Regions from separate parts of the Rhodoferax koreensis genome, predicted to be linked through region 1. Evidence: predicted binding sites of a transcription regulator. Region 1 holds the regulator's gene; each other region holds the start of a gene.
What was found. Region 1 encodes sigma-54, which starts transcription at its own class of promoters, with help from an activator protein. Its sites were predicted from a motif close to TGGCANGNAANCTGCTTT; they were not measured.

Region 1 (2,266 bases):
ATGTGCTCGCCCAGGGCACGCCGTCGGACATCGTCAACAACGCCGAAGTGCGCCGGGTCTACCTCGGCGAGCACTTCAAGATGTAGATGAAGCAAGGCCTTTCCCTCCGCGTTTCGCAGCATCTGGCGTTGACGCCGCAGCTGCAGCAGTCGATCCGGCTGTTGCAATTGTCCACGCTCGAATTGAGCGCGGAAGTCGAGCAGATGCTCGACGACAACCCCTTCCTCGAAGTCAACATGGACGAGGCGCCGCGCGAGGAGTTCGGGCTGGCGCAGGCCGATGCGCAGGTGAACACGGACGACCGCGAATCCGAGTTCTCGAGCAGCACCGCCGCCACGGCGACCGAGACCGCAACGGTGGAGACCCCCGCCGAATCCGAGAGTCCGCTGACCGGCCAGGACGACAGCCAGAGCTGGGATGGGGACGGCACTTCCGAGATCGCCCCCGACGACAGCGAATGGGGTGGCGACGCACCGGCGCGGCAGAACAACCTCGGCGAAGACGGCGAGGTCGATGCCACCGAACTCGCGCGCAGCCAGGAATCGCTGACCTCGTTCCTGCACCGCCAGGCGCTGGCCCTGCGCCTGGGCGAAGAAGACAGCGCGGCGCTGCGTTTCCTCATCGAGTCGCTGAACGACGACGGCTACCTCGAAGACAGCCTGCTCGCCCTGGCGCAGGGCCTGGCGGGCGCGGAAGACGGTGAGGACGTCGATGAACTGGTGCACCGCTTCACCGTGGCGCTGGGCCTGCTGCAGAGCCTGGAACCGGTGGGCGTAGGCGCACGAACGCTGGAGGAATGCCTGTCGATCCAGTTGCGCGCGATGTTCGACGAGGATGCCGGCGAAGAGGAGGAACAGGTGCGCCGCGCCGCGCTACGCATGTGCGGCCTGTCGATGGACCTGCTGGCGCGGCGCGATGTGAAACGGCTGTCGCACTTGTGCAACCAGCCCGACACCGTGATCAAGGCGGCGATGGGCCTGATCGCCCGGCTGGAACCCAAGCCGGGCCGCCGTTTCGTCGACGTGGAGCGCAACATCGTCGTGCCCGACGTGATCGTGGTCAAGATCGGCCGCGGCGCGCAGGCGCGCTTCCGCGTGCAGCTCAATGCCGACGTGATGCCCAGGCTGCGCGTGCACGACATCTACGCCAACGCGCTCAAGCAACACAAGGGCGGTGGCAAGGATTCTTCGAACAACGCCGCGCTGCAGCAGCGGCTGCAGGAGGCGCGCTGGTTCATCAAGAACATCCAGCAACGCTTCGACACCATCCTGCGGGTATCGAACGCCATCGTCGAACGGCAGAAGAATTTCTTCAGCCACGGCGAGCTGGCCATGCGCCCGCTGGTGCTGCGCGAGATCGCCGATGAACTCGGCCTGCACGAATCGACCATCAGCCGCGTCACCACGGCCAAGTACATGGCCACGCCGCACGGCACTTTCGAACTGAAGTATTTTTTCGGCTCGTCGCTCGGCACCGAGACGGGCGGCAACGCGTCGAGCACCGCCGTGCGCGCGTTGATCAAGCAGTTCGTCTCGTCCGAAGACCCGAAGAAGCCGTTGTCGGACAGCCAGCTCTCCGACATGCTGAAGGAGCAAGGCATCGAATGTGCGCGGCGCACGGTGGCCAAATACCGCGAAGCCTTGCGCATCGCGCCAACGAACCTCCGGAAATCCCTTTAACGCCGTGATGGCGCCACGTCAGTCTTTATGAACCAACTCAAGCTTTTCCTGCCCTGCGCCGCTGGCGTGGAGGACTTCCTGGCCGAAGAGGCGCACCGCCTCACCGGGCTGCAGGGCGAGGACTTGCGCGTGTTGCGCGGCGGCGTGCTGATGCGCGCTTCCTGGCGCGATGCGCAACTGCTGAACCTGCACAGCCGCCTCGCCCAACGCGTGTTGATCGAGCTGTCGCACACCGAGTACCGCAGCGAACAAAACCTCTACGACGCGGCCAGCCAGGTCGCGTGGGAGATCTGGTTCACGCCCAAACAGAGCTTCAAGGTCGAGATCACCGCGCAGCACAGCCCGCTGACCTCGCTGAACTTCGCGGCGCTCAAGATCAAGGACGCAATCGCCGACCGCTTCCGCCACAAGCAGGGCGTGCGCCCCGACGTCGACACGCGCTGGCCCGACATCCGCATCTACGCCCACCTGACGACCGAACACGCCACGCTGTACATGGACACCTCGGGCGAGCCGCTGTTCAAGCGCGGCTGGCGCGAAGACAAGGGCGAGGCGCCGCTGAAGGAAACGCTGGCCGCCGCGATGAT
Region 2 (2,266 bases), 2.6 Mb from region 1:
GAGCGCCGGGGCCTGAGCGGCCAGCAACTCGGTGCGCTGTTCGCCTGGACGGAAGAGGAGTTTCTGCGCCTGACCGAGGGCAGTCCGATCCGCCGCATCGGCCACGAGCGCTGGCTGCGCAATGTGGCCGTGGCGCTAGGCAACGCATTGCGCATGGGCAACGGCGGCGATGGCCGCGCGGCATTGCAGGCCCGGGCCATGCACGAAAGCCCCATCGTGCGTGAGCACGTCGCCTGGGCCTTGCGCCAGGGTGCGGGGCAGATGGCCTAGCGCTGCATGCCGATTCAGGCCTGCTTTTGACCCCGGCGGCGCGATGCGGCCACGGCGGCAAGGCCCAGGCCCAGCAAGGCCAGGCTCGATGGCTCGGGCACGTTGACCGTGACCGGCGCGCTGGTGATCAACAGGTTGAAGGTGAACGCATTCGCCTGGCCTTCCACCGTGGTGAAGCCCAGGCAGTTGTCGGCAGCGCTGGCGGCTTCGCAAACAGCGTTGGGCAGCGGCGTCAAGGCATTGCTGGATTCAAAAAAGCTGGCGTAGTAGGTGTTGCCGTCGACCGTGAAAGCATTGTTCAACAGACCTTCGATCACGAAGATGTCGTTGCAGGGCGTGGGGCTGGCCGCAACACAGGGGGTTGTGTTCGGCGTTTCGAGGAAGTTGATGGCGTAGGACACCGTGACCGGGCCGTAGCTGACGCCTGTGACCGGCGAAATCGAAGTCAGGGTCAGTGTCGAATTGACCGTGGCCGTCTGCAAAGTGCCGAACGTGCCCGAGATGGCGTTGTTGTAGTGCGTGTAGGTATTGACGGCGCCTGCGGCACCGTTCGTCACCACGCTGCCCGTTGCCGGCGTGTTGGTGATGGTGATGCCGCTGCGGCTGGTGTCGCTGTTGCCGGTGTTGACGGGTGCCGGATTGGCGTTTGCCGCGCCCCAGGAAATCATGTCGCTGGAGACGTACTGGCTACCACCACTGGACGAGAAGGTGGGTGAACTCGTATCGAACCTGGCATTGACGGTGTATTGCCAGTCGGTGACCAGCGGACCGGCGGTGGCGGCCGTGCTGGCCAGGCCCAGGGCCGAAGCCATGGCGAGGAAGAAGAGTTTCATGGAAGTGGTTTTCATGGCGTTGCGCTTTCGGGAGGCCGGCCGACGGGCCGGGGATGCGGTACCGAAGCACCGGCTGGTGCCGCGGGTCAACCACAGGCGAGTGGTTGACTGTCCGCATACAGCGGGTTTTGTGCCAACGCCAATAAAACCAATCAAATCAATAGGTTAAATTATATTTTTTGTATTCAATACTGAAACTGTAAGAATTGTCGACGGTAAAAAAATCACATTATTTTTGTATTCAATTTATGTGATCAACCACAATGCGAAGGGCAAGCTCAGCATGCCGAGCAGCGTCGACAGGCTCACCAGGCCCGCCGTAAAGGCGCCGTCGTAACCCATCTTGGCTACCAGGACATAGCAGCTCGAGGCCGTTGGCAAGGCCGAGAACGCGAGCAATACCGTGCTTTGCACAGGGGACAGTGCGAACACCCGGGACAGCAGCAGCGCGACCAGCGGCAACAGAAAATGCCGGATCGCCAGCACAGCGGTCGCCAGGGCCTTGGCGCGCGCGAGCGGGCCGAATTGCATGCCGGCACCTGCGGCCATCAAACCCAGCGCCAGGGAAGCGGCGCCAATGCGGCCGACGGCCGGCTCCAGCCAGAATGGAATGCGCAGGCCCAACACGTTGGCCAGCAGCCCCGACGCGGTGGCCAGGATCAGCGGATTGCGCAGCAACTCGCGCGCGAACCCGCGCTGTGCGTGCCGCGCCATGGGCCAGATGGCTGCCACGTTGAAGATCGGCACGCAGACGCCGATCAGCACCGCGATCAACAGCAGGCCCGCCGGGCCGGCCAGCCGATCGGCCAGCGCCAGCGCGATGAAAGAATTGAATCGGAAGGCGACCTGCGCGCTGGCCGCGTGTTCGCGCCGGTCGATGTGCCGCCCAAGCCAGGGGAGGTGGGGGAGGGCGTAGGCCATGCCGATGCCGAGCAGGCCCAGCGCCACGCCCGCTGCGATCAGGCTCGAGGCCGCGCCGAGATCGAGCGGGCTCTTCACGATGGAGTGGAAGAGCAGTACAGGGAACAGGAAATAGTAGGTCAGGCTCTCGACCTGCAGCCACACAGTGCGGTTCAGCGCGGTGAAGCGGCACACCAGGTAGCCGCAAAGAATGAGGGAGAAATCGGGAAGAAGGAGTTGCGCATAGTTCACCTGCTTGAGAA
Region 3 (2,266 bases), 1.3 Mb from region 1:
CGAATAATACATGTCGAATTCGGCAGGATGGGTGGCCATGCGCATGCGCGTGACTTCCTGCATCTTCAGATCGATGTAGGCATCGATGTAGGCGTCGGTGAACACGCCGCCCTTGGTCAGGAAAGCACGGTCCTTGTCCAGGTTCTCCAGCGCCTGGTCGAGGCTGTGGCAGACGGTCGGAATCAGCTTGTCTTCTTCCGGCGGCAGGTGGTAGAGGTCCTTGGTGGCGGCTTCGCCCGGATGGATCTTGTTTTCCACGCCATCGAGGCCGGCCATCAGCAGCGCGGCGAAACCCAGGTACGGGTTCATCAGCGGATCGGGGAAACGCGCTTCGACGCGGCGGCCCTTGGGGTTGGCCACGAACGGGATGCGGATCGAGGCCGAGCGGTTCTTGGCCGAGTAGGCCAGCTTCACCGGGGCTTCGAAACCAGGCACCAGGCGCTTGTAGCTGTTGGTGCCGGGGTTGGTGATGGCGTTCAGCGCGCGGGCGTGCTTGATGATGCCGCCGATGTAGAACAGCGCGTATTCCGACAGGCCTGCGTAGCCGTCGCCGGCGAACAGGTTCTTGCCGTCCTTCCACACGGACTGGTGCACGTGCATCCCGGAGCCGTTGTCGCCAACGATGGGCTTGGGCATGAAGGTGGCGGTCTTGCCGTAGGCATGGGCCACGTTCTGGATCACGTACTTCTGCAGCTGGACCCAGTCGGCGCGCTGGATCAGCGTGCTGAACTTGGTACCGAGTTCCATCTGGCCGGCATTGGCCACTTCATGGTGATGCACTTCGACCGGAATGCCCAGACCTTCGAGGATCAGGCACATTTCGGAACGCATGTCCTGGAAGCTGTCGACCGGTGGCACGGGGAAGTAGCCACCCTTAACGGCAGGCCGGTGGCCGGTGTTGCCGTGTTCGTATTCCTTGTCGGTGTTCCAGGAAGCTTCTTCGGAGTCGATCTTGACGAAGCAGCCGGACATGTCGTTCTTCCAGCGCACGCTGTCGAAGACGAAGAATTCGGGTTCCGGTCCGAAGTAGGCGGTGTCGCCCAGGCCGGAGGCCTTCATGTAGGCTTCTGCGCGCTTGGCCAGCGAACGCGGGTCACGTTCGTAGGGCTTGCCGTCGGCGGGGTCGATGACGTCGCAGGTCAGGATCATCGTCGTTTCTTCGAAGAACGGATCGATGTTCGCGGTGTTCGGGTCGGGCATGAGCTGCATGTCCGAGGCTTCGATGCCCTTCCAGCCGGCGATGGAGGAGCCATCGAAAGCGTGGCCGGCTTCAAACTTGTCTTCGTCGAAATGCGAGACCGGCACCGTCACGTGCTGTTCCTTGCCCCGGGTATCGGTGAAGCGGAAGTCGACAAACTTGACCTCGCTCTCGGTCACCATCTTCATCACGTCTGCGACGGTCTTTGCCATCAAATTCTCCTGTTAGGGTGTTGCAAAAAAAAGAACGACTGGGTGGGAATGCAGTTTTTATGCCAAAGCCGCGTGCACCAAATTCAGCGATCGGCCATCCGCGCGGAAGGTCGGAAGACCCCTCAGACAAGGGCCGCGAGGCACGGATCATCCGTTCGCATCCCCGGGAAAACCGGCATATTGCACCATATTGGTTCCAACATTAAAACGCACTTCATTGGTGCAATTGATCATCGCACCAATTCGGGGCCGAGCTGGACAGGGAACGTGGCCAGGCCGGCCAGCAAGGCCGGATAGGCTTCGGCCACCTGCTCCGGTGTGCCCTTGACGCCGAGCTCGATGTGCCGGCCATGCTGGGGATGGTCCACGCTGGGCAGGCTGAAGACCTTGGTGCCTGCGAACCGGGATTCGATCTGCTCCATCAGCGGCGTGAGCGTGGCCTCCATGCCGCCAAAGACGATCACCGATTTCTCGATCCAGGCCTCGTGGCGGAACAGGTGCGCATACCGGGTGTCGAGCACCGATTCCATCATCGGCCAGGCCATCACCGGGAAGCCCGGCACGAAATGCACCTGCCCGACGCTGAAGCCCGGGATCTTGTTGTAGGGGTTGCGGATGATGCTCGCGCCTTCGGGAAACACGCCCATGTTCAGGCGGTGCACGTTGTCGGGCCGGTCTGGCTCGTAGACCGTGCCCTGCTCGCGCGCCGTGTCCTGCATGCGCTCGCGGATCAAGGCTTCCGCCTCCGGGTGCAAGGCCAGCGGCACACCGAGCGCGCGCGCCGCGCATTGACGGGTGTGGTCGTCCGGCGTGGCGCCGATGCCGCCGGTGGAGAACACGATGTCGCCCGAGGCGA

Region 2: the regulator sigma-54 is predicted to act here: its motif matches at 1,222-1,239, upstream of RD110_RS10520 (THxN family PEP-CTERM protein).
Region 3: the regulator sigma-54 is predicted to act here: its motif matches at 1,458-1,475, upstream of glnA (type I glutamate--ammonia ligase).

The regions. Positions count from the first base shown of each region.
Region 1 is NZ_CP019236.1:5,480,616-5,482,881, forward strand. Features, by position in the region: gene lptB (LPS export ABC transporter ATP-binding protein) at 1-86, shown strand, start outside; gene rpoN (RNA polymerase factor sigma-54) at 87-1,679, shown strand; gene RD110_RS25400 (THUMP domain-containing class I SAM-dependent RNA methyltransferase) at 1,707-2,266, shown strand, end outside.
Region 2 is NZ_CP019236.1:2,240,847-2,243,112, forward strand. Features, by position in the region: gene queG (tRNA epoxyqueuosine(34) reductase QueG) at 1-270, shown strand, start outside; gene RD110_RS10520 (THxN family PEP-CTERM protein) at 285-1,118, opposite strand; gene RD110_RS10525 (AEC family transporter) at 1,350-2,266, opposite strand, start outside.
Region 3 is NZ_CP019236.1:4,186,502-4,188,767, forward strand. Features, by position in the region: gene glnA (type I glutamate--ammonia ligase) at 1-1,410, opposite strand, end outside; gene RD110_RS19465 (competence/damage-inducible protein A) at 1,641-2,266, opposite strand, start outside.